DNA from 2 places in the Neorhizobium sp. PAMB6630 genome. Region 1 is predicted to be linked to the other one. Evidence: predicted binding sites of a transcription regulator. Region 1 holds the regulator's gene; the other holds the start of a gene.

What was found. The regulator LexA, encoded in region 1, represses DNA repair genes until DNA is damaged. The targets are predictions, from matches to a motif close to TGTTCNNNNTGTGTTCNG.
Region 2: AC4CWF_RS20525 (ImuA family protein) is a predicted target of LexA. The motif match lies at 5,306-5,323, and genes of this name have one in related genera.

The regions. Positions count from the first base shown of each region.
Region 1 covers NZ_CM177836.1:1,996,642-2,012,313, forward strand. Annotated here, with positions in the region: gene lpxA (acyl-ACP--UDP-N-acetylglucosamine O-acyltransferase) at 1-351, shown strand, start outside; gene AC4CWF_RS09400 (LpxI family protein) at 356-1,240, shown strand; gene lpxB (lipid-A-disaccharide synthase) at 1,237-2,433, shown strand; gene AC4CWF_RS09410 (nuclear transport factor 2 family protein) at 2,406-2,789, opposite strand; gene AC4CWF_RS09415 (permease) at 2,888-3,565, opposite strand; gene gltA (citrate synthase) at 3,705-4,994, opposite strand; gene AC4CWF_RS09425 (ComEC/Rec2 family competence protein) at 6,150-7,982, shown strand; gene lexA (transcriptional repressor LexA) at 7,963-8,682, opposite strand; gene AC4CWF_RS09435 (VOC family protein) at 8,852-9,718, shown strand; gene kdsA (3-deoxy-8-phosphooctulonate synthase) at 9,721-10,566, shown strand; gene AC4CWF_RS09445 (methyl-accepting chemotaxis protein) at 10,648-12,462, opposite strand; gene eno (phosphopyruvate hydratase) at 12,762-14,036, shown strand; gene AC4CWF_RS09455 (FtsB family cell division protein) at 14,247-14,564, shown strand; gene pdhA (pyruvate dehydrogenase (acetyl-transferring) E1 component subunit alpha) at 14,710-15,672, shown strand, end outside.
Region 2 covers NZ_JBZAYV010000002.1:377,524-393,195, forward strand. Annotated here, with positions in the region: gene AC4CWF_RS20515 (error-prone DNA polymerase) at 1-3,059, opposite strand, end outside; gene AC4CWF_RS20520 (Y-family DNA polymerase) at 3,059-4,570, opposite strand; gene AC4CWF_RS20525 (ImuA family protein) at 4,491-5,246, opposite strand; gene AC4CWF_RS20530 (ATP-dependent helicase) at 5,451-7,517, shown strand; gene AC4CWF_RS20535 (SOS response-associated peptidase) at 7,530-8,207, shown strand; gene dinB (DNA polymerase IV) at 8,292-9,371, shown strand; gene AC4CWF_RS20545 (DUF1127 domain-containing protein) at 9,732-9,878, opposite strand; partial or broken gene AC4CWF_RS20550 (3'-5' exonuclease) at 10,050-11,031, opposite strand; gene AC4CWF_RS20555 (excalibur calcium-binding domain-containing protein) at 11,387-11,557, shown strand; gene AC4CWF_RS20560 (thermonuclease family protein) at 11,539-12,027, shown strand; gene AC4CWF_RS20565 (hypothetical protein) at 12,571-12,771, opposite strand; gene AC4CWF_RS20570 (EamA family transporter) at 12,824-13,711, opposite strand; gene AC4CWF_RS20575 (cupin domain-containing protein) at 13,738-14,160, opposite strand; partial or broken gene AC4CWF_RS20580 (hypothetical protein) at 14,154-14,342, opposite strand; gene AC4CWF_RS20585 (RraA family protein) at 14,382-15,041, opposite strand; gene AC4CWF_RS20590 (FadR/GntR family transcriptional regulator) at 15,041-15,672, opposite strand, start outside.

The DNA of each region.
Region 1 (15,672 bases):
GGTGGCGGCGCTGCGGTCCACCAGTTCAGCCGTATCGGCCGCCAGGCTTTTGTCGGTGGTCTCTCGGCGGTCAACTACGACGTTATTCCCTATGGCATGCTGAACGGCAATCCGGGGCTGCTCGGCGGGCTGAATGTCGTCGGCATGACGCGCGCCGGCATCGACCGTGCAGTCATTCACCGTGTGCGCCGCGCCTTCAAGGATATCTTTGAAGGCGAAGGCTCCATCCGTGCCAAAGCCGCTGCCCTTCGCGACGACTATCTCGATTGCAAGGAAGCGCTTGAAATCATCGATTTCATCGGTGCAGACAGTGACCGGGCGATTTCCTCGCCGCATCGCGGCAAGGCCTGAGGCGGTGGCGCCGGTTCCCGTTCGAGACCGGGCGGGACGGCTTGCCATCATCGCCGGCGGCGGTTTTTTGCCGCTCTACGTGGCAGAAGCTGCGCGTGCTGCCGGGGACGAGCCTTTTGTCATCTGCCTCAAGAACGAAATTGACCGAGACTTTTCTCCCTTCGACCACGCCATTGCCGGCGTGGGTGATCTCGCGCGCATCGAAAAGCTGGTGCGTGAAAAAGGCGTGTTGCGCATCGTGATGTCCGGCGCCGTGCGCCGACGCCCGGAATGGCGCGATATTCACCCGACTTGGCGCACCTTCATCCAGGTGCCGCATGTGGTAAAAACGCTCCTATCCGGTGGCGACGATACCGTGCTGCAGATGGTGATCCGTCTGTTTGAAGGCATGGGCTGCCAGGTGGTCGGCGTGCATGACATCGTGCCGGCACTTCTTGCCGCGACCGGCGTGATGGGGCGCCATCGACCGGCCGCCGATGACGAGCGGGATATCCTGACCGCATCCACCGCTGCACGGCTGCTGGGGCAGTTGGATGTCGGGCAGGGCGCCGTCAGCGTCGGCGGGCGTATCGTGGCGCTGGAAGGTGTCGAAGGCACCGACCGCATGTTGCAGCGGGTGGCGGAACTGCGCGCGGAGGGCCGCATCTCGGCGCGTCGGCGCGGCGTGCTGGTCAAACTCTGCAAACCGCAGCAGGATGTGCGCGCAGACCTGCCGACCATCGGCCCCTCGACGATCCGTTCGATCATTGTCGCTGGCCTTGCCGGCATTGCTGTGGAGGCGGGACGGGCGCTGGTGCTCGACAAGACCGAGATGCTGTCACTTGCCGATGAGGCCGGCGTTTTTGTCTGCGGCATCGATGCGGGTCTGCCGGGGCAGGGAGTGAGATGAGCATGCGAACACTGAAAGTGGCCGTGGTGGCCGGCGAAGTCTCCGGCGATCTCCTCGGCGGTGACCTGATCGCCCATCTGAAGCGCGCCTATCAAGGCCCGGTCGAACTGGTCGGCGTCGGCGGCGATGCGCTGGAAGCCGAGGGGCTGACCTCGATCTTCGATTTTTCCGATCTGTCGATCATGGGCCTGACGCAGGTGCTGAAACGCCTGCCGCTGATGATAAAGCGCCTGGGTCAGGCCGCCGATGCCATCATCGCGGCCAAACCCGATGTGCTCCTGATCATCGACAGCCCGGATTTCACCCATCGGGTGGCCAAGCGCGTGCGAAAGGCTCTGCCGGACCTGCCCGTGGTGGATTACGTCTGCCCGAGTGTCTGGGCATGGAAGGAATACCGCGCCACGCAGATGCTCGCCTATGTCGATCAGGTGCTCGCCGTGCTGCCCTTCGAGCCGGAAGCCATGCGGCGGCTGGGCGGCCCGAAAACGGATTTCATCGGCCATCGCCTGACGGCAGATGCTAACGTCATGTCTGTGCGCGAACGGCGCCGTCTGCGTGGTCTGGAGAGCACCGAAAGCGGGCAAAAAACCGTGCTTCTGCTGCCCGGGTCCCGCTCCACGGAAATCCGCGCGCTGATGCCGGCGCTGAAAGAAACCGTAGACCTTCTGGCCGCCCGCAACGAAGCCATGCGCTTCGTGCTGCCCACCGTGCCGCGCCAGAAGGCGCTGGTGGAAAGCCTTGTGCAGGACTGGGAGGTGAAACCGGACATCACCGTCGGCGCCAGTGAAAAATGGGCCGCATTTGCCAGCGCCGATGCAGCCATTGCCGCCTCGGGCACCGTGACGCTGGAACTGGCGCTTTGCGGCGTGCCGACCGTCTCCATCTACAAAGGAGATTTCCTGATCCGGATGATGGCCAAGCGCATCAAGGTCTGGTCGGCAGCCCTGCCGAACCTGATTGCCGACCAGCCGGTCATTCCCGAACATATCAACGACATGGTGCGCCCCGGTTATCTCTGCCGCTGGGCCGAATGCCTGTCATCCGACACGCATCAACGCCGCGCCATGCTGGCAGGTTTTGCCATCGTGTGGGATCGGCTTTCCACCAGCGCCCCCCCGGGAGAGGCCGGAGCCGGCCTGGTGCTGGAGGTTCTGGCGCGGCGCGGTCATGCGTCTGGAACAATTGTTCCCTGATGAAACACCATCTGCCAGCGGTTATCGATCCGCTTCCAGATTGAACTTCTGAGGGTTTGGCGCGCCGCCTGCGCCTGCGTCGCCAGTCGGTTGATCCGATAAGTGACCAGCACGACATCGACGCCGAGTTCCTGCACGGCAAAGTCCTGTGCCTGTAACGGCGATCCACCATCCGTCGGGTCTTCCGCAGCAAGAGCCGCCACCGTCATCTGTTTGTCGAAGATCCGTCCCGAACTGCCGAATTCGATGAAATTTTCGGCGAGAAGACCTGCGACCTCGCGCGGGTCGGTTCGGACGTCCGCTCGATGCAGACTGCGCTCGAGGGCAATGATAATCTCCGCTGTCGTCTTCGCCATCAGACTGCCTCTTTTGCCGGCCGCGTCACGGCAACTGTCGAACTTTTAGCGCGTAGTCTCGTGTCAGGCGCCTGTTGAACGCTTCCAGCGCAGCGCCGTCATTTCCAACTTTTCAAGCTCCATCCGATCGCCAATGCGACCGCAAGGATCACGAGAACGCCGATCAGGAAACGGCCGACAAACAAGCCGACACCCGCAGCCGTGGTGATGTGCAGGTCTTGCTTGAACCATCGCACCTGAGCCTGTCCATACCAGAAAATCGCCAGGGCAAAGAGAACGGCGCCGGTGACGAGCCCCGACTGGTGCGGGATGAGCATGAGATCAAGACCGATACCGGCCACCAGAACGAACAGCGCCGCCACATAACATTGGCTGTAGAACGGTGGCCGCAGTGTTGCCCGCGTCAACCGGACTTTCTTGCGTCTCACCAGCGTAACGGCCATGACGAGCGGCAAGACGCTGAAGATCACCCCGCGGGCGATCAGCAGATTGGCAGTGGATGACAAAATCGGCGGAAGCGTCGAATCATCGTAGAGAGACGGAATGGCGTGGGAAATTGTCTGGGCCAACAGGAGCGTCAGCAGCAGGAAAAGCGGTGGGCTTAGCGTATCGTCATACTGGTTCTGCGGCCGGTCTGCCAGTTCCTCATCGGCGTAGCGCATCATGTCAAGCGGCGTGACGAGCGAACGCCACATGGTCAGCGGATAGAAGACGAGCCAGGAGACCACCTCGTAAAGCAGCTCTTCAAGAGACTTCAGCAGCTTCATGAAATCCATGGTCTTCCTCCAATCTCTTGCGTGACCCGCAAAGAGTGAGGGCACGATAGCCGGGCCGGACGAGAGAATCATCCGGATACGAAAAAACCCGCGAAAAACTCGCGGGCTTTGATGGCATGATCTCTGTCCGAAACGCGTCTTAGCGCTTGGAGACCGGCACGTAATCGCGCTGGGCAGCGCCCGTGTACAGCTGACGCGGGCGGCCGATGCGCTGCTGCGGATCTTCGATCATTTCGGCCCACTGGGCAATCCAGCCGACGGTGCGGGCAAGCGCGAAGAGAACCGTGAACATGGTGGTGGGGAAGCCCATCGCCTTCAGCGTGATGCCCGAATAGAAGTCGATATTCGGATAGAGCTTCTTTTCGACAAAGTAGCTATCGGTGAGCGCGATCTTTTCCAGCTCCATGGCAACCTGCAGCAGCGGGTCGTCCTTGTGGCCAAGCTCGTTCAGCACTTCATGCGTCGTCTTCTGCATGATCTTGGCGCGAGGATCGTAGTTCTTGTAGACGCGGTGGCCAAAGCCCATCAGGCGGAACGGATCGTTCTTGTCCTTGGCGCGGGCAATGTATTCCGGAATACGGTCCGGCGTGCCGATTTCCATCAGCATGTTGAGGGCGGCTTCGTTGGCGCCGCCATGAGCCGGGCCCCAGAGGCAGGCAATGCCGGCTGCGATGCAGGCAAACGGGTTTGCGCCCGACGAACCGGCCAGACGCACCGTCGAGGTGGAGGCGTTCTGCTCGTGATCCGCATGCAGGATGAAGATGCGGTCCATGGCGCGCGCCAGAACCGGGTTCACCTTGTACTCTTCACACGGCACGGCAAAACACATGCGCAGGAAATTCGAGGCGTAATCGAGATTGTTCTGCGGATAAACGAAAGGCTGGCCGATATGGTACTTATAGGCCATCGCAGCGATCGTCGGCATCTTGGCGATCATGCGCAGCGACGCGACCATGCGCTGGTGCGGATCGGTGATGTCGGTGGAATCGTGATAGAAGGCCGAAAGTGCGCCAACCGTGCCGACCATGACAGCCATCGGGTGGGCGTCGCGGCGGAAGCCGGTGAAGAAGCGGCTCATCTGCTCATGCACCATGGTGTGATGCGTGACGCGGTGATCGAAATCCTTCTTCTGGGCAGCCGTCGGCAGTTCGCCGTAAAGCAGCAGATAGCAGGTTTCCAGGAAGTCGCCGTGTTCGGCGAGCTGCTCGATCGGGTAACCGCGATGCAAGAGAATGCCTTCGTCGCCATCGATGAAGGTGATCTTGGATTCGCAGGATGCGGTCGAGGTGAAACCCGGGTCGTAGGTGAAGGCGCCGGTGTTCTTGTAGAGTGCGCCGATGTCGATCACATCAGGCCCGATCGTGCCCTTCTTGACCTGCAGGTCGACCGTTTTATCTCCCAATCCCAGATGTGCGCTTGTGTCCGTCATACTGATCCTCCGATGGGCGGAATGGCGCGAAACGCGCCAGATGAGTGAAGCCTCTGAAAGTAGCTATATGATCTAAAGCGTGCTGCCAAGCACTTGAGGCGGGTAATTGTGCAGCGCGAAAGCCACGGCGATAAAGCGGCTTCGCGGCCTGGCAAGACCACATTTTGGCAGTTTGGCGCGATTAAATCGATCCAATCAAGGCGGGCGGTCAACCGAGGCATAATGCTGCGATTGACCGGTTGAGTTAAACAGGTGCAGGTTGTCTTTCGGTTAAAGGGAATGATGCTTTCTCCCGGGAGGATGTGTGGCTGAGGTGGACGTCTCGCCAGGCGAATCATCGCGTGAGGCGATGGCGTTTTCGCGCGGCCTTAGGTTACCCGCAGCCATTTCCCAGCAACTGCCCGCACGCCTTGCCGAGGATAACCGCGACCTCGATGACAGGTTTCTCGACGCACGGGAAAGTGAACATCCTGGCTGGCGCCAAAAGCTCGCAAACCTTGTCGCGGAGGAGGAGGCGCATGGCCGTCTTTTTCTCCTCGTCCCCGTATTTATAGGGCTTGGCGCGATTGTCTGGCTCTCTCTTGCGGGTCCGCCGCCCGCAGGTTTTGGCCTCTCTGCGCTGCCGCTGATCATGACCGCCTTCGTGCTGGGCCGTGCCGGGCGCCGCGCCTTTTCCCTTGCATTCATGATGCCAGGATTGATCTGCGCGGGGGCGGGCCTTGCGCAGATCGAAAGCCTGCGCAATCGAACAACGATCCTCGACACGCCGGTGACCACGCAGATTGAAGGTCTCGTGGAAAAACGCGAGGCGGCAGCCGGCGGGCGCTGGCGTTATACGGTGCGCATTTTGACAACCGCTGACCCCGTCATGCCCGTCCGCCGGAACGCGCCGTTCTGCTTTCCCGCACTGCACACGAAGCCTTTGAGACGGGCACGCGGATTGCCGGCAGGGCACGGCTTTCCCCACCTTCCGGACCGGCTCTGCCCGGGCTCGCTGATTTTGCGTTTTCTGCCTATTTTCAAGGCATCGGCGCTGTCGGCTTTTTCTATGGGGCGCCGCAAAAGGTCGGCATCGGCACGCATGAAAACTGGTCGACCCGCATCCTTGGCAAGCTGTTTGAACTGCGAAGCGAGATCGGAACCCGCATCCGCGCCGTGGTTCCCGGCGATGCCGGGGCTTTCGCCGCCGCCATCGTCACCGACGAGCGCCGCGCCATCTCGGAAAAAACCATCGAGGCGCTGCGGGTCGCGGGGCTTGCGCATATCGTGGCGATCTCCGGGCTTAACATGGCGCTGGCCGCCGGCATCTTTTTTGTCGGCGCACGAATGGTGTTCAGCCTGTTTGCCGGCTTTGCGCAGCGGTTTCCCGTCAAGAAGATCGCAGCCATCGGCGCGCTGGCCATGGTGACGGCCTATTATCTCATTTCCGGTTTCGGTGTTTCGGCCGAGCGCGCCTATGTGATGATGGTGATCATGCTGGCCTCGGTGCTGTTCGACCGTCCGTCGATCAGCCTGCACAATGTGGCGCTCTCGGCGCTCGTCATCCTGGTCCTGACACCCTCGGCGGTGCTGGGGCCCAGTTTCCAGATGTCATTTTCCGCAACGGCCGCACTTGTGGCCGGTTACGCCGCCTGGTCGAGCCTCCATGGCGATCCGCATGATCCGCTTGCCGCGCGACGTCCGGCACTGCTTGCCGCTACAGCCGCTCTATCCAGCATGGTCGCCGGCGTGGTGCTGACCTCGCTCATCGGCGCACTCTCCACCTCGATCTTCTCTGTTTCCCACTTCCACCGCGTCGCCACTTATGGCCTTGCCGGCAATCTCGCGGCCATGCCGATCATATCGCTGATCGTCATGCCCTTCGGCATGCTTGCCATGCTGCTGATGCCGTTCGGGCTGGAGGCGCCGTTCCTGAAACTGATGGGTTTTGGCGTTGAGCTGGTTATCTCCGTTGCCGAGACGGTGGCGGGTTGGGGAGGAGACGCCCCGGTCGGGCGACAGCATGGCTGGTTCCTGCCCATAGCCTCGTTCGGCTTTCTGATTCTGGTCCTCCTGCGCACACGGCTAAAACTGCTCGGCCTGCCGGTCATGGCCGCGGCACTCATTTTGTCGTTCTGGCCTGACGATGCCGCACGGCCAAGCCTGCTGGTTTCGGAAGATGCAAGCCTCGTCGCCCTCATCGACGGACAGACGGCCGCCACCAACCGCAGGACACCGCCCGATTTCATCTATCGCCAGTGGCAGAATGCGCTCATCATCGACAAGACGCTTGCGCCGATCATGCCCCGACGTAACACTGCGGCAAAACCGCAAGACTTGCCCCCCGGCACCTCCAAGAGCGCCCATGCACAGCCCGGCGTCGATGCAGCACACAACCGCCAGACGGGAGCCGATGCAGACACGCCCGAAACAGAGATCGCCACAGACATCCGCGCGGTCGTTCCCGAGGAAGGACACAAGCCAAGCCCATCAGACGCTGACGCGATTCACTTGAACTCTGGCCGAACCGAGACAGGCGTTTCCCCCCGAAAGCCACCAGATCCGCCCTTGACCAAACAGGAGTTGCGAGAGGCTGCCACCGCCATGGACAAAGCCCTGACCAGCGCTCCTCCCGGTCAATTCACCTGCATTGCCGGTCTCGGCTGTTTTGCCCGTTCGCTGGAAAAGGTGCGAATCGCCACCATCGAGGACCCGCGTTATGCGGGAACCGCCTGCGATACGGCCGACGTGGTGATTGCCGCCCGTGCCCGATTCGAAACCTGCCGCTCCGGCGCGCTGATGCTCACTCTGACGACGCTGCGCAAGACAGGAGCCCTCGAAATCCGCTTTGCTGGCAGCACCCGCCTCGCTGACTGGACGGCGAGTGGCGCCAGCATCGGCAACAAACGCCCCTGGAGCATCCACCGAACCTATGATTGGCGGCAGCGCATCTTTGACGAGACGCTGCCGCAACCGGTTGTCGAACTGCTCAGTGATAGCGGCGGATGAGACCGACGAGCTTGCCCTGAATTTTCACCCGGTCCGGCCCGAAGATGCGGGTCTCGTAAGCGGGGTTCGCCGCTTCAAGCGCAATCGAGGCGCCCTTGCGGCGAAAACGCTTCAACGTCGCTTCCTCGTCATCGACAAGCGCCACGACGATATCACCGGGCGTGGCCGTGCTGCCATTGCGGATGATCACCGTGTCGCCATCCATGATGCCGGCTTCGATCATTGAATCGCCCTTTACCTCCAGCGCGTAATGCTCGCCGGTGCCCAGCATCTCAATCGGCACGCTGATGGCATGGGTATTGTTCTGGATAGCCGAAATCGGCACGCCGGCAGCAATACGTCCCATGACGGGAACGGTGGCAGAGCCGGTATATTCTTCGACAGCCGGAGCTGGCGGGGCAGGGCGTGTGGCCGGCGGCTTGCCGAGGCTGCCTTCGATGACGCTGGGCGAAAACCCGCGACGCGGCTGGGCCGGCGGCGAATAGGATTCCGGCAGCTTGATCACCTCAAGCGCCCGCGCCCGGTTCGGCAGCCGTCGAATGAAGCCACGCTCCTCAAGCGCGGTAATCAGGCGGTGGATGCCTGATTTCGACGCCAGATCGAGGGCATCCTTCATCTCGTCGAAGGAGGGCGGTACACCGGATTCCTTCATCCGTTCGTGAATAAACAGGAGCAGTTCCTGCTGTTTGCGTGTGAGCATGAAGACAACCTCGAAGTGGAAACAAATCCAGAACAGACACTATATGTTCCATATGTGTTCCGCAAGCCCTCAAAAGCCGGGGATAAAACACCGATTGCTGAGAGCGTGCGGGATATTCAAGCGCTTATCCGGCGCTACACTGCGGCCCGCATCGTCCAAGGAGAGAATCATGGCCCGCCCGCTTGATCATATTGTCATGCCCGTCCGCACACTTGCGGTGGCGCGCCAGCGGCTGGGGACGCTCGGCTTCACCGTGGCGCCGGATGCGCAGCATCCGTTTGGGACGCAGAATGCCTGCGTGTTTCTCTCCGATGGTCTGTATCTGGAGCCATTGGCGATCCGTGACCGTGCTGCTGTCGAACGCACGGCAGGAGAGGGCAATGTGTTTACCGGGCGAGATCTCGCCTTCCGTGCCGCCTGCGGGGACGATGGATTTTCTGGTCTGGTGGTTGCTTCGCCGGATGCCGATGGAGACCACGCGCGGTTTGTCGCAGCGGGTCTCTCCGCCGGCGAGATCCTTGAATTTTCCCGGGCGGCGCTGACGGCGGACGGACATGAGGTGATCGCGCGCTTCAGGCTGGCCTTCGCCGAAAGCGGATCTCCCGAATTTATCCTGTTCGCCTGCGAGCGGCTTAATCCCTTGCCGGCCGACCGGGCGCATCTGGAGCGGCATCAAAACGGTGTCGTTGGATTACGCGGCGTGTGGCTTGCCGCAGATGATACGACCGCTGCGCTGCCGGTTCTTGAGACGGTATTGGAAACCAAAGCCGTCACGGATGCCTCGGGTCATGTCTTTCAGGCGCCGAATGGACATGTTGTGCTGTCGTCGCGGCAGGGAGTTGCGGACGAACTCGGCATTGATCTGTCCCCGTCAGCCGGCGGGCTTTGTGGTGCCGCGGTGGTGTTTGCCACACCGGATCTTGCCGTGACAGCAGATTGCCTTGCTGCTAATGACGTGGCCTTTAAGAAAAGAGGCACGCGCATCGTCGTTGCCGCAGCCCCCGGTCAGGGCGCTGCTTTCGTGTTTGAGGAGTGATCATGGCCGTCACAGCCAATGCAGAGGTATCCGTCGGCGAGGGTTCGGCCCGCGTCGTTTTTTCAAACACCGGCCGCCTGTCGCTGATCGCCGGCCCCTGCCAGATGGAAAGCCGCGACCACGCCTTTATGATGGCCGGCGCCGTCAAGGAAATCTGCGATGATCTTGGCATCGGTCTTGTCTACAAATCCTCTTTCGACAAGGCGAACCGCACCTCGATTGCGGGCAAGCGCGGCATCGGGCTCGAGACGGCCATGGAGATCTTTTCTGATCTGAAGGCCGAGTTCGGCTTTCCGGTGCTGACCGATATTCACACGGAAGAACAATGCGCCGTGGTGGCTGAGACGGTGGATATCCTGCAGATCCCTGCATTCCTCTGCCGGCAGACGGATCTTCTAATTGCGGCGGCAAAAACGGGGCGCGTCATCAACGTCAAGAAGGGCCAGTTCCTGGCCCCCTGGGACATGAAGAACGTGCTGGCGAAGTTCACCGAAAGCGACAATCCCAATGTGCTTCTGTGCGAGCGCGGGGCGTCGTTCGGGTATAACACGCTTGTGTCCGACATGCGCTCGCTGCCGATCATGGCGTCGCTCGGCGCTCCGGTGATTTTCGATGCAACCCATTCGGTGCAGCAGCCGGGCGGGCAGGGCGGCTCGACCGGCGGACAGCGGGAATTCGTCGAAACGCTGGCCCGCGCCGCCGTTGCCGTCGGCGTGGCCGGTGTCTTCATCGAAACGCATGAAGATCCCGACAACGCCCCCTCCGATGGGCCGAACATGGTGCATCTCAAAAGCCTGAAGGGCCTGTTGGAAAAGCTGCTGGCGTTTGACGCCGTCGCCAAGTCCTGAAGCGGTATTTTGCTGAACGAACAAGGGGCGGTCTCAGAGCCGCTCCTTGTTGAGTATGCCGATATCTGGCCCGGTTGTGCCTTAAGACCCCATCCGGTAACGGCTTGCCTTTTGCTGGCCGACCGTAAACCGGGATAGATGCTGCCCAAGCGTTGCGGTATGGCCGTTGAGATCGCCGCAGGCCGCACTTGTCTCCTCAGCCATCGAAGCATTGCGCTGGGTCACCTGGTCCATCCGGTTCACCGCCTCGCTGACCTCCGCCAGCGCATGGGACTGTTCACCGGCTGCCGACACGATGGCCGCGATGAGGTCGTTCACCGCCTGCACCTGCCGTTCGATATCTTCGAGCGAAAGGCCGGTGCGATTGACAAGGGCGACGCCGGCGCCCACCTGCTTCGACGAGGTGTCGATCAACTGGCGAATTTCTCGCGAGGCGCTGGCGGAACGGCCGGCAAGCTCGCGCACTTCCTGGGCCACCACGGCAAAACCCTTGCCCGCTTCGCCGGCACGGGCCGCCTCGACGCCGGCATTGAGGGCCAGAAGGTTGGTCTGGAAGGCAATTTCGTCGATCACGCTGATGATCTGGCGGATCTGGGTGGATGATCCTTCAATCTTTGCCATGGCATCCACCGCCTCGCGCACCACGGCATTGGAGGTTTCGGCACTGGTTCTCGTCTGCGCCATGCGGTTATTAGCCTCGCGCGCTCGTTCAGTCGTCATGCGCACGGTGGTGGTGATCTCGGCAAGTGCTGAGGCTGCTTCTTCCAGCGACGAGGCCTGCTCTTCGGTGCGCCGCGACAGGGCGTCAGTGCCGCCGGCAATGCTGGTGGCGCCCGTCTGCACGGCGTGCATCGCCTCGCCGATTTCACCCAGCGTTTCCTCAAGCGTCTGCAGGCTTGCATTAAATTCACGCCGCAGTTTTTCATAGTCGGCGGAAAAGGGCACCGAAAGCCGGGTGGTGAGATCACCCTTGGCCAGCCGTTCAAGGCCGGCGCTCAAGGCCTCGATCACACGGGCGCGGGTGGCGTCTTCCTCGGCGCGGCGGGCGTGTTCGGCCCGTTCGGCGGTCATGCCCCGCTCGCGCTCCTCTTCCTGACGACGTCGCGCTGCGATCCGCTCCTGCGCGTTTTCGCGAAACACTGTCACGGCCGCCGCCATTTCTCCGATTTCGTCACCACGTCCATCATAGGGTACGGGCCGTGAATAATCGCCGCCGGCCAGGATGCTCATATAGTCGCGCATGCCGCGAAGCGGTTTTATGGCACGCCGGTTCATGGCAATGAGGCCTGCGATCAGCAGGCCCATGGCAGCAGCTGCGGCGACATAAGAGGCAAGGCTCTGCGTGAAGGTTTCCTCGGCCGCCTGTTTTTCAGCGCCGGAAAGCCGGTCATTGGCGGCTGTCACCAATGCATCCACATCGGCGCGGTGCGCCTGGAAGGCTGTCTTCAGCGCGTTGACGGCCGCGCGAATGCGCTGGGCATCGCCTGAGGAAATGGCGCTTTTGTAATCTCCGTCGAGGAGGGACCAAAAGGTTTCGGCGCTCGGCTGAACCTTGCTGGCCAATTGCTGTTTCAACTGTGGCGCAAGCGTCGAGCCGGACCAATAGGCCTTGCGCGTCTCGTAATCCTTGCGCAGGACGGCAATGCGCTTGAGGTTCTGGTCCGCAAGCTCCGGATGGTAGGCCCCTTCGGTTGCCAGCAGATAGGCTTCCACCAGAAACATCGGCGGCGGCAGGATGTCGGCGACCAGGTCCTTGCCGTAGACGATCTGCTCATAGACCGGTCCATTGACCCGCAGCCGGTCGAAAGCAAGTTTCTGGATGCCGATGGCGGCGGCAACGCCAGCGCCGACCAAAAGGCCAAACAGGAGAAGACTGCGCGATATCGTAAGTGTCATGGACGGTCCCGGACGGGTGAGGGGTTATCGGCCGCCAGCGCTCCCCTTGCGCCAGATTAGGCCATGCTCAATTATGCCCGTCAGCTCTTACCAAAACGCAAACAGCCTCTTAAAATGTCTATCCAACTTATTGGAATCACACTGTGAAAACACAACCTTTCGGCTCTGGCCGGTTGCCGCAAGCCATGGAGGAGGTGCCAGCAAACCGACATCGCTGTCATATGCCTGCCATTGTAATTTCTGTGCCTTGGATTAAGACAGACGGTGATTTCCACCGCACTTACCAGCAGGAATAGCCAATGACAGCCATTACCGACATCATCGCGCGCGAAGTTCTCGACAGCCGCGGCAATCCGACCGTCGAAGTCGACGTTCATCTCGAGGACGGCAGCATGGGCCGCGCGGCCGTTCCCTCCGGTGCCTCGACGGGCGCCCACGAAGCGGTGGAACTGCGCGATGGCGGCAAGCGCTATCATGGCAAGGGTGTCGAAAAGGCAGTCGAAGCCGTCAACAGCGAGATCTTCGATGCCATCGGCGGCCATGATGCGGAAAACCAGATCCTCATCGATACGCTGATGTGCGAACTGGATGGCACACCGAACAAGTCGCGTCTCGGCGCCAATGCCATTCTCGGCGTATCGCTGGCCGTTGCCAAGGCTGCCGCCGAATCGTCCGGCCTGCCGCTCTTCCGTTATGTTGGTGGCCCGAACGCCCGCCTTCTGCCGGTGCCGATGATGAACATCATCAACGGCGGCGCGCATGCCGACAACCCGATCGATTTTCAGGAATTCATGATCATGCCGGTCGGTGCCGAAAGCATCCGCGAGGCCGTGCGTATGGGTTCGGAAGTCTTCCACGTCCTGAAGAAGGAACTGGCCGCCGGCGGTCACAACACCAATGTCGGTGATGAGGGCGGTTTTGCGCCCGGCCTGAAGAGCGCGCCGGAAGCGCTCGATTTCATCATGAAGTCGATCGAAAAGGCCGGCTACCGTCCGGGTGACGACATGCAGCTGGCGCTCGACTGCGCCTCGACCGAATTCTTCAAGGACGGCAAATACGTCATGGAAGGCGAAGGCCGCACGCTGGAACCGGAAGCCATGGCCGATTACCTGGCCGAGCTTGCCGCAAAATATCCGATCATCTCCATCGAAGACGGCATGGCCGAAGACGATTGGGACGGCTGGAAGTACCTGACCGACAAGATCGGCGCCAAGGTGCAGCTGGTCGGCGACGATCTTTTCGTCACCAACTCGTCGCGCCTGCGCGACGGCATCAAGATGGGCGTTGCCAACTCCATCCTGGTCAAGGTTAACCAGATCGGTTCGCTCACCGAAACACTCGACGCCGTGGAGACCGCCCACAAGGCCGGCTACACCGCCGTCATGTCGCACCGCTCGGGCGAAACGGAAGATTCGACGATTGCCGATCTCGCAGTTGCCACCAATTGCGGGCAGATCAAGACCGGCTCGCTGTCGCGTTCTGACCGGATCGCCAAATATAACCAGCTGATCCGCATCGAGGAACTGCTCGGCCCTCAGGCAAAATATGCCGGCCGATCGGTTTTGAAGGCCTGATTGAAGGGACCGTCGAGGTCCATGATCTGACAAAGCGCGGGCGGCGACCGGAAACGGTTGTCGCCCGTTCTGCATTGTGGCCCGCAGGCGGGGCAAAAATGAGCGGGCAATCAAACCGACAGGGTGTCGCAAGTTCTTCGAGATCAACGATTGATTAAGCAAGATGTGCGATTTTGAAATCCTGGTAATGCGTTTCAGGAACTAGCTCGCATGTGGACGAGACATCACAAGGAACGGAAATTCGGTCGTCTGGTGCTTCCCGCCATCACGGTCGCCTTCCTTTCCTATTTCGGTTATCATTCGGTCCACGGCGACCTCGGTCTGATCGCCACGGAGAAGTTCGAGCACATGCGTGCCGAGCGCGCCGATGAACTTGCCAAGCTGAGCGCCAAGCGCAAGGCACTGGAGCGGCAGGTGGAATTGCTGAGCGATGGCTCACTGGAAAAAGATATGCTCGATGAAACCGCACGTTATCAGCTGAACGTGTCGCGCGCCGACGAAATCGTCGTGTTCAACAGCTACTTCTGAATTAACCGAAATCCAGTTAATTCTCTTTTTTCCCTGAATTTTCATGGTTTTATATATCATGTGAGCCATGCATTTATGGCATTGCTGGGGCGTGCTTTCTTGCCTATGTTGACGACAACCAACAAACACGCAGGGAGGTTAGTGCATGGCGCCCAAGCAAGTCGCGTCCGCGGCCGGTCGAAAGACAGCAGCGAAGCCTGCAAAGAGCAATGGCGGTGCTATCGCCGAGTTCGATAAGGCCGAGGAACTCAAGGCCTACAGGGAAATGCTCCTTATTCGCCGATTCGAGGAAAAGGCCGGCCAGCTTTACGGCATGGGTTTCATCGGCGGTTTCTGTCACCTCTACATCGGCCAGGAAGCTGTCGTTGTCGGCATGCAGATGGCCCAGAAAGAGGGTGACCAGGTCATCACCGCCTATCGAGATCACGGCCACATGCTGGCCTGCGGCATGAGCCCGCGCGGCGTGATGGCCGAGCTTACCGGACGTCGCGGCGGCTATTCGCACGGCAAGGGCGGCTCGATGCACATGTTCTCCAAGGAAAAGCACTTCTACGGCGGACACGGCATCGTCGGCGCCCAGGTGTCGCTCGGGACCGGTCTGGCCTTTGCCAACAAATATCGTGGCAACGACAGTGTATCCGTTGCCTATTTCGGCGATGGCGCGGCAAACCAGGGACAGGTTTACGAGAGCTTCAACATGGCGGCGCTCTGGAAGCTGCCGATCATCTATATCGTCGAGAACAACCGTTATGCCATGGGCACCTCGACGGCGCGCGCGACCGCGCAGTCGAACTATTCGCTGCGCGGTTCCGGTTTCGGCATTCCTGGCATCCAGGTGGATGGCATGGACGTGCGCGCCGTAAAGGCTGCCGGCGACGAGGCGCTCGAGCATTGCCGTTCCGGCAAGGGTCCGATCATTCTCGAAATGCTGACCTATCGTTACCGCGGTCACTCGATGTCCGACCCGGCCAAGTATCGCTCCAAGGACGAAGTGCAGAAGATGCGCTCCGAACACGATCCGATCGAACAGGTCCGGATGCGCCTTCTTGAGCGCGACTGGGCGAGTGAAGACGAGCTGAAGGCGGTCGACAAGGAAATCCGTGACATC
Region 2 (15,672 bases), on a different replicon from region 1:
ATCCGTTGGGCCACCAGATGCACGACGCCACCTTCGCGCTGGATCTTGCCGTTGATCGCCATCATTGAGGATCCAAGCACAACGCGGCGCTGCTTTTCGAACAGGCTTGGCCAGACAACGATATTGGCAACACCTGTCTCATCCTCGATGGTCATGAACATGACACCCTTGGCGCTACCCGGCTTCTGACGGACGAGAACCAGACCCGCCGTCATCAGCCAGCGACCGTCGCGCGCCGATGTCGCCTCGGCGCAGGTGACGATATTTCGGCGGGTGAGATCCTCGCGCAGGAAGCTGACCGGATGCGCGCGCAGTGTCACGCCGGTATGGCCATAGTCCTCGACGACATTGGCGCCCTCGGTCATCTGCCGAAGCGTCACGTCCGGTTCCTGCTGTTCGGCGATCACCGCCCGCTCGCGATCAGCAGCAGCCGCGAAGAGTGGAAGAGGCTCGTCGCGCAAGGCTTTGATCGCCCACAGCGCATCGCGTCTTTCAAGCTTAAAACCCGGCCGGAACGCATCGGCTTCGGCAAGCTTCACAAGAGAGGCCGATGACACACCAGCGCGCCGCCACATATCGTCGATGGAAACGAAGGGCTCGTCGCCACGCGCCACCACGATTTTTGCCGCATCTTGCTCGGGTAGGCCCTTTACCAGACGCATACCGAGACGCACGGCATGGCCGTCGCTCCCCCTGATATCTTCGAGCGTGCAATCCCATCGCGAACGGTTGATGCAAACCGACCTGATCGCAACACCATGGGCGCGGGCATCCGTGACGATCTGAGCCGGAGCGTAAAACCCCATCGGTTGCGCGTTGATGAGGGCGGCACAGAACACATCCGGATAATGGCACTTCAGATAGGACGAGGCGTAGGCGATGAGGGCAAAGGAAGCGGCATGGCTTTCGGGGAAGCCATAGGAGCCAAAACCCTCGAGCTGGGAGAAGGTCTTTTCGGCGAACTCTTCCGTGTAGCCGTTTTTCACCATCCCCTGGACCAACTTGTCCTTGAACTTGCTGACCCCGACGGTGAACTTGAATGTCGCCATCGAGCGTCTGAGTGCGTCGGCCTCCCCGGCGGTAAAACCGGCACAGACGATCGCGACTTTCATGGCGCTCTCCTGAAACAATGGCACGCCCAGCGTCTTGCCGAGAACTGCCTCCAGTTCCGGCTTCGGATAAACGACTGCCTCCTTGCCCTCACGCCGCCGAAGATAAGGATGCACCATGTCGCCCTGGATCGGACCGGGGCGAACGATCGCCACCTGGATGACTAGGTCATAATAGGTCTGGGGTTTCAGCCGCGGCAGCATCGACATCTGCGCCCGCGATTCAATCTGGAAAGTCCCGAGCGTGTCGGCCTTGCGGATCATCGCGTAGGTCGCCGGGTCCTCCTGCTCGATGGTGGCGAGATCAAGCTTCACGCCCTTGTGCTCTTCCAGCAACGCAAAGCCCTTGGCCATGCAGGTCAACATGCCCAAGGCCAGCACGTCCACCTTCATGAACTTGAGCGCCTCGATATCGTCCTTGTCCCATTCGATCGTTTGGCGATCCTCCATCCGGGCCTGCTCGATTGGCACCAGTTCGTCGAGGCGGTCATTGGTCAGAACAAAGCCGCCGGGGTGTTGACCGAGATGACGCGGAGCCCCCATCAGCTGCTGCGCCAGTTCCAATGTCAGCCGCAGGCGCCGGTAGGACATGTTCATGTTCAGCTCGTTGACATGCTTTTCGCCGACGCCCTCTTTGCTCCAGCCCCAGACACCTGAAGACAGCGCCGTGATCATGTCTTCAGGCAGGCCGAGCACCTTTCCGACATCACGAAGCGCACCCTTGGCGCGGTAACGGGTGACGGTCGCGCAAAGGGCTGCCTTCTGCCGGCCATAGGTCTTGTAGATCCACTGGATCACCTCTTCGCGTCTGGCATGTTCGAAATCGACGTCGATGTCGGGCGGCTCGTTGCGCTCGTCCGAGATAAAGCGCTCAAACAGCAGATCGTTTGCGGCCGGATCGATCGCAGTAATCCCCAGCACGTAACAGACGGCTGAATTGGCGGCACTTCCTCGGCCCTGGCAGAGGATATCCTGAGATCGCGCAAAGCGGACAATGCTATAAACGGTGAGGAAGTAAGGCGCGTAGTCGAGCTTGCGGATCAGGTCGAGTTCGTGATTGAGCGTCTTTACCACATCATCAGGCACGCCCTCGGGGTAGCGATCACGCACGCCCTCCCAGGTGAATTTTTCCAACGTCTGCTGCGCCGTCAGTCCGGGGATGATCGCTTCCTCAGGATATTGGTATGTCAGCTCGCTCATGTCGAAGCGACAGCGATCGACAATCTCGCGGGTACGGGCGAGCGCCTCCGGATAGCGGCTGAACAGCCGGTGCATCTCCTCGGGCGGTTTTAGAAAGCGATCGGCATGCCGTTCGCGCAAGAAGCCGGCCTGATCGATGGTTGCGCGATGGCGAATGCAGGTGACGACATCTTGCAATTGCCGCCTGCCCGGCTCGTGAAACAGCACGTCATTGGTAACAACAGGTCGGACCTTGTGCCGGATCGCGAGGCTGTTTAGCTCGTGCAGTCGCAGCTGATCATTGGGCCGCCGGCGCAGCGTCAGCGCCATATAGGCGCGGTCGCCAAAGATATCTCTCACCTTGCGCAGCTGGACGGCACATGCGTCATCGGCCTCGTCGGGGATTAGAACGGCGAGCAGTCCCTCTGCATAAAGGGCCACATCCGTCAGATCGAGGATGCAGTTGCCCTTGCCGCCCCTCTCCTTGCCGAGTGACAGAAGCCGGCACAGCCTCGAATAGGCCGCCCTGTCCTTTGGATAGACCAACATTGACATGCCATCAGCCAGATCGAGCCTGCAGCCGACGACCAACCGGACACCGGTTTCCTTGGCAGCCTCCCAGGCGCGCACAATGCCGGCAAGGCTGTTTCGATCGACGATGCCCAGCGCCTCGATGCCCAGTGCCTTGGCCGTGGCGAACAGCTCATCGCAGCCTGACGCGCCGCGCAGGAAGGAAAAATGACTGGTCACCTGGAGCTCGGCGTAGCGCATCAGCCGTAGATCCCGTGCAAAAACCATTTGGCCGTTCCGGTCGCGGGATCCACGCCATCGCCGGAGCGATAGACCCAGAAGCGATTGCCGTCCTCATCCTCGACAGAATAGTAGTCCCTGACCGCCTCCATCTCGGATGAGCGAACCCACCACTCTCCAAACACCCGTTCAGGCCCGTCGCCGCGCTTGATGCGCCGGCGTTTGCCGCGCCAGGTTATCGACGCCGGTGGATGGTCGGGCGTGAGCGCAATCACCTCGATCCGTTCCGGGCACGCCAACATGCGGCTCGGCCGCGGCCAGCGGGTCGGCCATGCCTGACCGAGTTTTGCGGCAATGGGGGAAACACGCCCGACATTGCGCTCGGGAACGTCGCTTTCGACGGGCGCCAGCCGGTACATGCGCTGACCACGGTTTCCGAGACTGTCGAGCAGCGGCGTGACATCGACGATGGTTTCTTCGACCAGCGAGGAGATGGACTGCTTATCCTCGAGCGCCTCGATCATAGTTGCGGCAAGAGACAGTTTATCGATACCGAAGCCGGGATCGATCTTCTCGATGCTGGAACAGAGAAGCTTTGTCAGATGCGCAATATCCCGTACGGGTTTGGCCGTACCGGCACGCAGGGACTGCAAGGTATTATCGACGCGGTAGATGATCAGATCGGCGCGGCGAACGCCCTGCCCTCGCCTCTCCAAGGCGGCACAGAGTTCGACCACGAGCTTGCCGATATATCTGGCGATGGTCTCGGCCGCGCCGATCGGCTCGGAGAACGACCGGGAAACCTCGACGAATTCGGCGGTGCGAATGGGATCGATCGGTTCGGCAAGGCGTCCGAACATCTGATCGAGCCTGCGGCCCACCTCCGGCCCGAAACGCAATGTCAAAGGCGCCCGTGGCGTTGCCGAGACTTCGCCGACGTTCCGGAACCCAAGTTCGGTCAAGCCGCTGACGATGTCGGAAGGAAGACGAAGGCTGGAAACGGGCAGATTGACCACGGCCTTGGCCGTCTCACCAACTGGGATGATGAACACCTCGCGCCGGGTAGTGCGGGCGATCGCATGGGCGCAGCCCCACGTGTCGGCGATGGCACCACGGGCTTGAAGGCCGCGACCTCTCAAGGCGTTGACGAGGCCGGTGAGCATAAGCAACTCTCCGCCGCGCAGATGGTCCGCACCCTCGGTATCCATAACGATGCCGTCGAGACTGTCCATTGCCACCACTGGCGTATATTGGCGCAGCATCCATAGCGCCAGGCGCTCGATCGCCAAGGCGTCGCCGGCCGGATCGGCATCGACCAGATGCAGGCCGGATATCATCGCCTGGGCTTTGGCGGCGGGCATGCCGATCCGGACGCCGGCCTTGAAGGCTGCTGCGTCGACTGCCGCCACGGTGCGTTTCGCTCCACTGCGGGAAACGACTACGACCGGTGTCTCAGCCGAAATTCCGGGATCCGCGCGTCTGATCCTGTCCGTCGCGAGCGTGGGGAGAAAGACTGATACGACCCGTGGCATCGCAGGCACCTATTTCAAATTCCGCGGCTTCTCCCGCTCTTGCTCTGATCAGTTCCGCCAGCCACCGCGCCCGACCGATGCCTGGTACGGGAAGCGGCTCGGAAGGCAGGACGCTGATGCGCCATCGTGTGGTAGCAGCCGTCGGCTGCCCGAAATCGGCGGCCTCCGTCGGGCGCCGCCATCGTCTAAGCGCGATCCCCATCGTGCCCGAAGCCTCTGCCGCCAATTGCAGGCGCCGCGAGGCGGTCATAGGGAGACGCACGAGCTCGGCGACCACAGCCCCAAGCCCGCCAAACCGCAGACCTTCCTCAAAATTGGCCAGCACATCCTCCTCCCGGTCGGCTTCGACATAGATCACCCGGTCATGATGGAGCCCCGCCTGTGCCAAGGCCGGCCCGAACAGGTCGGGGCGTGTCAGGCACCAGAGCACATCGCCCTTTGTGCGTGCGACGATGCCGGCGACAAACAGAGCGGCGGCCGCACCATGCACGGCGTCAGCTCCGCCACCGGCCACTTCATGCAGGGCTCCCAAGGCAAGCCCGCCGCCGGGCAATCTGGCATCGATTTCGGCAAGACCGAATGACAGAACCTCGCCCTTACGCACAGCTCTCCCTTCGAGGCGCTGAATGCGCTCGCGAAGATCTGCAATGGTTGGATTGGCGGCAGGGTTAAGCATGGGCTGCGGATGTCTTTTCGATGCCGTTCAGGGCTTTCCAGCGGCGATCACCGCTGATATGTTCATTATTTGTTCTCATCCTCAAAATGAGTCAATGCTGATTCTAGCAGAGGCCAAGGCGCGGATGGCGGAACAAGGCGCATAAACGACAGGCATCCAAACCAAAACGACCAGAACAGACAGGCACTTATCGGGGATCATGGCATGACGGTTGCCTATCTGGAAAAACTGAACGAGCAGCAGCGCCAGGCTGTGGAACACGGCGTCGGTCTCGCTGAAGGCGGAGTTGCCGGCCCACTTCTGATCATAGCTGGCGCCGGGTCTGGCAAAACCAACACGCTTGCTCATCGCGTAGCCCACCTGATCGTCAACGGGGCCGATCCGCGACGAATTCTGCTGATGACGTTTTCAAGGCGTGCCGCATCTGAGATGGCACGCCGTGTCGAGCGGATCTGCAAACAGGTGCTGGGCGCCAATTCCGGGGTGCTCACTGACGCGCTTTCCTGGTCCGGCACGTTTCACGGGATCGGCGCCCGATTGCTGCGCATCTATGCCGAGCAGATCGGACTGAACGTGGATTTCACCATCCATGACCGCGAAGACAGCGCCGACCTGCTGAACCTTGCCCGCCACAAGCTTGGGTTTTCCAAGACGGAAACCCGGTTTCCAACCAAAGGCACCTGCCTGTCGATCTATTCGCGTGCAGTCAATTCGCAATCGCCGCTGAACGAGATCCTGCGCCAGCACTATCCATGGGTGGCCACGTGGGAAGACCACCTGAAACAACTGTTTGCAGCCTATGTCGAGGCCAAACAGGCTCAGAACGTGCTCGATTATGATGATCTCCTGCTTTACTGGGCACAAATGGTCAGCGACCCGGATCTGGCCGACGATATTGGCAATCGCTTCGACCATGTGATGGTCGACGAATACCAGGATACCAACAGGCTGCAGGCTTCGGTGCTGATGGCGCTGAAACCCGGCGGCCGTGGCCTGACGGTCGTCGGCGACGATGCGCAGTCGATCTATTCGTTCCGGGCAGCGACAGTCCGTAACATCCTCGATTTCCCCTCCTCCTTCAGCCCGGCCGCCGACATCATCACGCTTGATCGCAACTACCGCTCGACGCAGCCGATCCTGGCCGCCGCCAATGGCGTCATAGATCTGGCCCGCGAGCGTTTTACCAAGAACCTGTGGACCGACCGGCAATCGCTGGAGCGACCAAAACTCGTCACCGTCAAGGACGAGACCGAGCAGGCGAATTTCATCGTCGACCAGGTGCTTGCCAATCGCGAGACCGGCATGACGCTGAAGAACCAGGCTGTGCTGTTTCGCACATCCAGTCATAGCGGTCCGCTCGAGGTCGAGTTGACCCGCCGCAACATTCCCTTCGTCAAGTTCGGTGGCCTGAAGTTTCTCGACAGCGCCCATGTGAAAGACATGCTGGCGGTGCTGCGGTTCGCGCAGAACCCACGCGACCGTGTCGCAGGCTTCCGGCTGCTGCAGATGCTGCCGGGCATCGGGCCGAAGACAGCCAGCAATATTCTCGAGACGATCGCGGCCGATCCTGAACCTTTGCTGGCCCTTGCCGAAATCCCACCTCCGCCTAAGACAGGCGAAGACTGGACATCCTTCGTCCAGTTGCTCGCAAACCTGCGCAAGGCCGAAGATGGCTGGCCCTCGGATATCGGGCAGGCACGTCTGTGGTATGAGCCACATCTCGACCGCATCCATGAGGATGCCGATACCCGCAAGGCTGATCTGTTGCAGCTGGAACAGATCGCCAGTGGCTATCCTTCGCGCGAGCGCTTTCTGACTGAACTGACACTCGATCCGCCTGACGCCACCAGCGATCAGGCCGGCGTGCCGCTACTCGACGAGGACTATCTGATCCTGTCGACCATTCATTCGGCCAAGGGGCAGGAATGGCGCGCGGTCTTCATACTCAACGTCGTCGACGGCTGCATGCCCTCAGATCTTGGAACCGGCACGACACAGGAACTCGAGGAAGAGCGCCGTCTGCTCTATGTCGCCATGACCCGCGCCCGAGACAGTCTTTCGTTGATCACGCCGCAGCGTTTTTTTACCCACGGGCAGAACGCTCAAGGGGATCGGCACGTTTATGCAGCAAGGACGCGGTTCATTCCGGCAACGCTGCTACAATTCTTCGAGACGACGACCTGGCCGAAGGTCTCGGCAGTTGCATCTGAGCGCAGCGCCCAGCAGATCCGCATAGATGTCGGCGCGCGCATGCGGGCCATGTGGAAATAGGGAGGGGATCGAATGTGCAATCTCTACAACGTGACCACCACCCGTGACGCGGTTCTGCAGTTCACGAAAGCTTTTAGAGATCGCGCTGGCTGGAACGAAGCGAGCTTCGATGTCTATCCAGGTTATCAGGCGCCCGTTGTCCGAATGTGTGACGACGGAAACCGAGAGATCGCTCGCGCCACCTGGGGCATGCCGTCGCCACCAGCCTATGTGAAGAATTACGATCCCGGCGTCACCAATATCCGCAATGTGGGCTCACCGCACTGGCGCCGCTGGCTTGGCGTCACCAACCGATGTGTCGTGCCCTTCACCTCCTTTGCAGAGCCTGATCCGGCGAGCAAGGTGGAAGGCGGACGTGTGCCGAATGCCTGGTTTGCCGGTAATGAGGACCGGCCGCTGATGTTCTTTGCGGGCTTCTGGACGCCGTGGAAAGGTGTGCGCAAAGTCAGGAATGGCGAGCAGGAATACGAACTCTTCGGGTTTCTGACCACGTCGCCCAACGAGATCGTCTCGCCCATCCATGAAAAGGCCATGCCGGCAATTCTGACCACGCCGGAGGAAGTGGATATCTGGCTGACAGCCCCTTGGGACGAGGCCCGGCATCTGCAACGCCCCCTTGCTGCCAATATGCTGGTCATCGTGCCGCCCCAGCCCAAGGGCACTTCAGATGAAGAAGGTCTGTTGCTGTGATCATCGGCCACCGCCGCTACCAACACGACCAAGCGCCCCAACGCGACGCGCCGACTTGGCCGCGCCACTTCGTGAGCCGAACCGATGGATAGCGCACCTATGCGCAAAATCATCCATGTCGACATGGATGCCTTTTATGCCTCGGTCGAGCAGCGCGACAATCCTGACTTGCGCGGACGACCACTGGCCGTCGGCGGATCCGCCGCCCGTGGCGTCGTTGCAGCAGCAAGCTACGAGGCAAGGACCTTCGGCGTGCATTCGGCCATGCCGTCGGTGACCGCGAAGCGCAAATGCCCTGATCTGATTTTCGTACCCCCGCGCTTCGAGGTTTATCGGCAGGTCTCGCAGCAGATCCGGGAGATCTTTGCGGAATATACACCGCTGATCGAGCCGCTTTCACTCGATGAGGCTTATCTCGATGTGACCGAGAACCTGAAGGGCATGGAGATCGCAACCGAGATTGCATTGGAGATCAGAGCGAAGATCAAGGCGGTCACTGGCCTCAACGCGTCGGCGGGTATTTCCTACAACAAATTCCTGGCCAAGATGGCGAGCGACCTGAACAAGCCGAACGGCCAGGCGGTCATCACGCCGAAGAACGGCCCAGGGTTTGTCGAGGCCCTCCCCGTCAAGAAATTCCATGGTGTGGGACCGGCGACAGCCGAGCGGATGAAACGCCATGGGATCGAGACCGGGCTTGATCTGAAATCGAAGTCGCTTGCCTTCCTTCAGCAGCATTTTGGAAAGTCTGGTCCGTATTTCTACGGCATCGCGCGCGGCATAGACGAGCGGCAGGTCAGGCCCGACCGGATCCGCAAGTCCGTTGGCGCCGAAGACACGTTCGTCGACGACATCGATGATCTCGATCTCGCCAAAGCCGAGCTGCGGCCATTGGCCGAGAAAGTCTGGAGGTATTGCGCGGCGCACGACATCACGGGGAAGACCGTGACGGTCAAAATCAAATATTCGGATTTCAGCCAGGCGACGCGCAGCAAAACACTCTCTGGCCCAGTGTTGGATCTCGACATGGTGCTGGAGATTGCAGAGATCCTGATCGCCTCGGTCTTCCCGTTCAAACGGCCCGTGCGGCTACTGGGGATCACTTTGTCATCGCTGAACACCGAAGAGAGTGAGCAGACACCGCAGCTGGTTCTTGGCCTCTGATGCGACGGGCCTGAAAACGAAAAAGCCTGCCGCGGGAGGAGGTGCGGCAGGCTTTTCCGAAATCATTGAACAGCGGCCGGGAGGAGGAGTGCCGATGTTCTGACAGACGCCCCATGGGAGGAGGAGTGGGTCGTCTAAATTCAAAGCTCTGCGGGAGGAGGTGCATCGCTTCGATGACAACAAGATACCAAATCTCAGCGCACATTAAATGGACTTTGCTGCAGTGCAGCCATGCGCAAAACGCAGGCCCCTCCTCCAGATGAGAGAAATCTATCATCAGCACTTCGGGGCGTGCCAAATACAGAAACGCCCGCGTCTTCGGCGGGCGTAGTGTCATCAGTATGGGCGGGAAAAGGCCGCTTAGCGAGCGACCGACTGGCGCGCAACGCTGTGGATGTCCGAGCGATCGATACCCAGGTCCTGCAGTTCGCGCGAGCTCATGCGGCCGAGTTCGGTAACGGTCTGACGGTACTTGCGCCAGTTGTTGAAAGAGCGTGCTACGTTCATGGTGATCCCCTTTCGTGAGGTCTCTTGACGCCAGCAACCTTGCCTTGGTTCCAACGTCGTTTCGATGATTGGAATATAGGCTCTCGGCCAACGGGCGATAAGGCACAAGGTCTCAGGTCGGCCATGCGTCCACAGCATGGGTCCACTCAAAGGATTAGCTGAAGGGAGCAATCAGGCCCGGAACCGGTCGAAGGCAGTGAGGCGCTTGATCGGTGGATCTGCATCGGGATAACGGTAGATCTCGGCCCTGAGATAGCGCAGCTCATCATCGAGCGCTTCTTCCTCAACTTCGATCCACCAGGATTTCGGGCGGCCGTCGCTACCATCGGACCAGCGATAGCCTCGCGCCTTCAGGTGGTCCTTCATGTCGAAGGGGCTGTTTTCCGCAAAGATCCGGACACGCGACCTTTGGCTTGCTTCATAGAGTTCAGCAAAGGCAGTGTAAGCGCTTCCATCGACTTGCCGAGCGAGGACTTCCAGAAGCGCGAAACAATCATCGACAGCGCGATGCCCTTCATGAAAATAGCCCGCCTGCCCAATCAGGTACCCGAGCTTTGTGCCTTCATATCCCCGCGCAGACCATTCGATCTCGGAGTTGGAGCATGCCCAGGCCTTGTCGGAAAACAGATGAGAAAACGCCTCGCAGAACGGCCGGTCGAAACCAGCATTATGAGCGATCAGCAGATCCAACCAGCGCCTCCAGCGCCGCCATGTCAATCGTTTGCCCGGCAACCATATCGTCGGTAATCCCGGTGAGCCTGGTGATCTCAACGGGAATGGAAGCGCTCGGCTGCTGAAGCCCACCGTAGATCCCGGTCACGTCCCCGATGTTTCCCGTTGCGTCGAAGGTAAACGCGATTAGTCCGATCTCGATGATCTCATCATTGCGAGCATTGAGACCCGTCGTCTCCGTGTCGAGGACGATACCTTTGAGGGGAAATTCCTGGCGAGGGAATGGCGCGACGGCCCGTGGCACGAGTTTCGTGAGGATGCGGTATCGACCCGTCTGAGACAAATGTCGAACCATGCCTTCTTCGCTCATCGGGACCGTTTGCGGTTCGGCTTTGGCTGCTCTGGCAGATCTGGCCAAAGCACTTGCCGGAGATGCGCTTCCCAAGGCCTCCTCGGAAAACATGTCAAATTGTTCTGCCATCTCTGTTCCGTCACCATGGAGAATTGTCGCCGTTCAAACACGGTGGGGCACGCAGATCAACCGTGTCGGGGCGCACATCGTGCGCAACCTGCACGAACATTTGCGACCTCGAGGCTACAAGTCGAGCTGCCATCACCCGTAATCCGGATTGTGATCGCCAAGCGCCAGCGCCTGGCGATTATCGCTTTGCCCTTGAGCACCATATTATCGCCGGCATCTCGGTGCGCTAAACGGCATTCATTCTGGACCGCAGTAACAAGAAGTGCTTATCTCCCTACAACCTGGGGAGGGCAACATGAACACTGTATTCGCCGCGTTTTTGGTCGCAACATCAACCGTTATGCCCAGCGGACCAATGACACCGTGGCCAGGCCTCGAGACCGCGCAAAGCTGGTCTTGTCAGCCTCGGAAAACCTGCAAACAGATTCAATCCTGCGAGGAGGCCCAATGGTACCTTGGCAACTGCTCTTGGGGCGGAAAACTGGACCGGGACTCGGATGGCATTCCATGCGAGTCAATATGCTGAGGGTCGTCGCAATCGCAAGCCTGACTTTGGCCAGTCTTCCCGCTCTGGCACAAGGCCCGATCGTCGGGAAGGCTTCCGTCGTAGATGGCGATACCATTGAGATTTCCGGGCAACGGATTCGCATCCAGGGCATTGACGCACCAGAAAGCTGGCAAGGATGCTGGGACGCTGGCGGAAAAGTCTATAGATGCGGAAAAGTGGCGGCCAAGGTCCTGGATGATTTCTTGGGCGCATCAAGACCGACCCGGTGCGAGTTCATCGAACGGGATCGCTACAGTCGCATAGTCGCCAATTGCTTCCGTGCCGATGGTGCGAGCGTCGGGGAATGGATGGTCCGCTCAGGATACGCGCTGGACTACAAACAATATAGCAAAGGTGCTTATAAGGAGGCCCAGCAGAAGGCTGCGGCAGAAAAGGCCGGCATCTGGCAGGGGCGGTTTGATGCTCCATGGGATGCACGCAGGCAATAGCGGCACGACCCGCGTGTATGCGAAAACTTCAGGTCACTTTGGCGAGGTCTGATCAAGATGATGAAAGATTGGTGGCTTTGGCCGATGATGGCTTTGTTCTTGGCAACCGCTGTTGCTGCGCCAATTCTTCATATTGCTCGAGCGGTAGGTTGGCTCCATTAATCCGCGCAGGGTGAAATTTCTGTCCGCATCTTGGTTTTGGCAGACGAGCAGCTACCCACCGGGAAGGATGCACCGCTTGGCGGTTTATGACGATCCGGAAGGCACGCTCAAAGACTTCAGCTGAAAGCCCGATCCCCTTCCCGCACATAAAGGATCCGCTTTTCAGATGCGGAGCCACAGGACGATTGTTTGTTTCATTGCACTGAGTTCGGCTCGGCTGAAATGGCCGTATCGGGCAAAAGCACAGGCTTTCGGTGCGCCCTCGATACCGGAAAATATGTAGCGAGACGCATGCCGCCACGCAGGTGATCAAGAACAATACCCGACCTGATGGCGGCCGCGGGACGGCATCCAGCCTTGCTCTGTCAACCGGGGTAGAACCTAAGATGCCCGAGCTGCTCCATCTTTGCTGGAGCACTTCTCCATATGGTCGAGAAGCAGATGGTCAACTTCAGCAATCGCGGCTTCAATGGCTTTGTGCAAAGCCTCGTCACCGATATCGATCGCGTTGTGCCTCAGCGCGAGTAGTTTCAGCCCCATGCCAAAAAGATTGATAGGGCGATCATTTAGTCGCTGGATCATTGGAATTCCCCCTCTTCTAAAGCCGAAGTTCTACATGTGACATCAGGCTGCACTATCGCCTTGATGGATAAACAGCGCCCAACTCGCTTGAGCGTGCGCGCTGATTTGCACCAAGAGCGAAGACGATGGCCACAATCCCAAGCATTTGGACCGCCGTCGGTGACGTTCCGAAACAGTACCAGGCGGATACCAGCCCGACGACCGGCACCAATAGGGCGAACTGCGAGACCTGAGATGTCCGGTACCTCCGCAACATGCTGCCCCAAACGCCGTATGCGAAAATCGTCGAGATGGCCGATGTGTATAAAATTGCCGCCAATCCGCCCGCAGAAATTGATCGAAGGGCCGCGATGAGAGTGTCACCCCCCTCGAAAAACGCTGATGCGACAAATAGCGGCAATGGAGGCACGAGACTTAGCCATACCATCAGATGCAGTGAATTGACCGGCGGCAGGCGCTTGAGCAGAATGTTGGATATCCCCCAGGCGAATGCACCACCGAGCGTGAGCGCAAATCCCACGACCGTAAAGGAAGACCCGCCATCCAATGCGATCAGCAAGATCCCCACAAGACCTCCCGAAATGCAGACTATTCCCCGGCGGTCAATGTGTTCGCCAAGGAACAAGGATGCCAATAGGACCGTGAAAAACACTTGCGTCTGCATCAGTACGGAAGCAAGGCCAGCACCGAGGCCAAAATAGATACCAAGGTAAAGAAGACCGAAAACCATAATTCCAAGCGTAATCCCGAGCAAAATCAATGCAGACCAAGGGATCTTGGGCCTCGGTATTCCAAGGGCGATTGGAGCGGCGCAGGCCGTAAAGCGCAATGCCGAAAACAGCAAGGGCGGGAACTCGTCGAGGCCCCAGCGGATCACAATGAAGTTGAAGCCCCACAAGAACGAAACCAGGCAAAGCAAGGCAATATCTTTGAGACGCATAGGCGTGATCCGCTGAGGCATTGATGTTACTCAGCCGCTTCGCGCAGATGATCGTTTACCGGCGCGCCGCCGATGACGACCGTCCGCTGCGGAATTTTGTCGAAGGACGTTTCCGGGATCTCGTACATCTTGGCCAGCGTCGCGTTGGGCACCCCGGAGAACATCTCCGAGAACTCGATGGTCTGGGGTTCTTCGTGAGAAAGAACGACGAGGAACGAGAGCGGTTCGTCGGCAAGGTTTTCGATCCAGTGCAGATATCCCTGCGGCACGAAGGAAATGTCGCCGGGATTGAGCTCGAGGTAATGCGTTTCACCTTCCGGACCAACGATACCGACCAGCCCCTTTCCCGAAATGCAGAAGTCCAACTGGTTGGCATTGGGATGGGTATGTGGTTCGCGCACGCCGCCCGGCTGGATCTCGAGGGCTTGAACAGCAAGCCCCTTCAGCACAGGGAAGTTCTTGGCGTTTGAGCGAAAACAGCATCCTCGAACAAGTGCGCGCAGTAACGAAATGTTCGTCCAGTGCCATCAACGCGCGTATCCGCAAGCGCCTCGCTCATATTGAGCAACGCCTCGGCTCGCGTGGGTGCATGAACGATCACCTTGGCAATCAGCGAATCGTAGTAGCGCGATGCGGTGATTGCGTCACTCCCGCTTCGAAGTTCAGCCGTTCACACCGGCCAGACGGACTGCAGCTTCTCACCCGTCAAGATGCGATCGCGGGCCGCGGTCTCATGGTCTCCAAGCGTATCGGCCTGGTCAGCGACAGCAGCCAAGTGCTCCTTCGGGATACAGACGACACCATCCACATCACCGAAGATAACGTCGCCAGGCTTGATGGTGACGCGGCCGATCTTGATCGGGATCTGCGATTCGATCGGTTCCTTCTTTCCGGTCACGCCGACCGGGCTCGGCTCGGTGCCAAACAATGGGTAGCCGAGTTTGCGAACCTGTGCGAGGTCGCGTACCGTGCCGTTGACGATCGTCGCCGCCGCACCACGTGTCTTGGCACCAGAACTCATCAGCTCGCCGGAGCACGAGCCCGGCGCACAGGAAGCGTCGCAGACGAGGACACCGCCCTTCGGCGCGTTGTCGATCGCATTGTGATAGACGTCCTGTGGTTCGCCTTTGCGATCCGACAAGCCAAAAAGGACGGTCACAGCCGGTCCACAGATCACGGCCCCATCCGCCAACGCACCCAGCAACTTGATGCCTTCCAGGTGCCCCCAGAGACCGAGCGCCTCCATGCTGTCGTGCACGTCACCTGAATACCACTTTTTCAAGCGCTTGATCGCGCCCCAGTCGACGTCCGAATAGTCAAAATCAGGCATTACTGCTTTCCTCCCTTGGAAGCTTTTTGAATGGCAATGCGCAGATAGTTAGCGCTGTTGTCGATTTGGGCGCGGACCAATGCCTTTGCCCCGATTTCGTTGTGCTCGCTGATCATCTGATAGATCGCGGCGTGTTCGTCGTATGCGTCGTCGAGCGACTTGGTCGGCACCCGGCTCGTCACCTGGATGACTTCGCTAATGAGACTGGCGAAATTGTCGTAAATGATCGACAGAATGCGATTGCCCGCCGAGTGGACTATTGCCAGGTGAAAGGCCGCATCGGCATCGACGAAGCCAGAAAAGTCCACTTCATCACGCGCCTTGCGCATGCGCTCCAGGCTCTCCGTTACCTCGGGGGAGATCGGCGCATCCGACGCGCAGACAATCTCAAGAATCTCGGTCTCGATCATGCGGCGCGCTACCATGAGCTGTTGCAGGTATTCCGGCTCCGCCGCCAGCCGCTGACGGACCGTCACGGCCAGCGTATCGAGAAACTCGTTCACATCCTCGCGCACCACGGTCGTGCGTTCGCCGTGACGGCGCAATAGTAGCCCTTTTGTTTCAAGCGTATGAATGGCCTCGCGCACCGCGCGCGTGGACACGCCGAACTCCTTGGCAATCGCACTTTCCG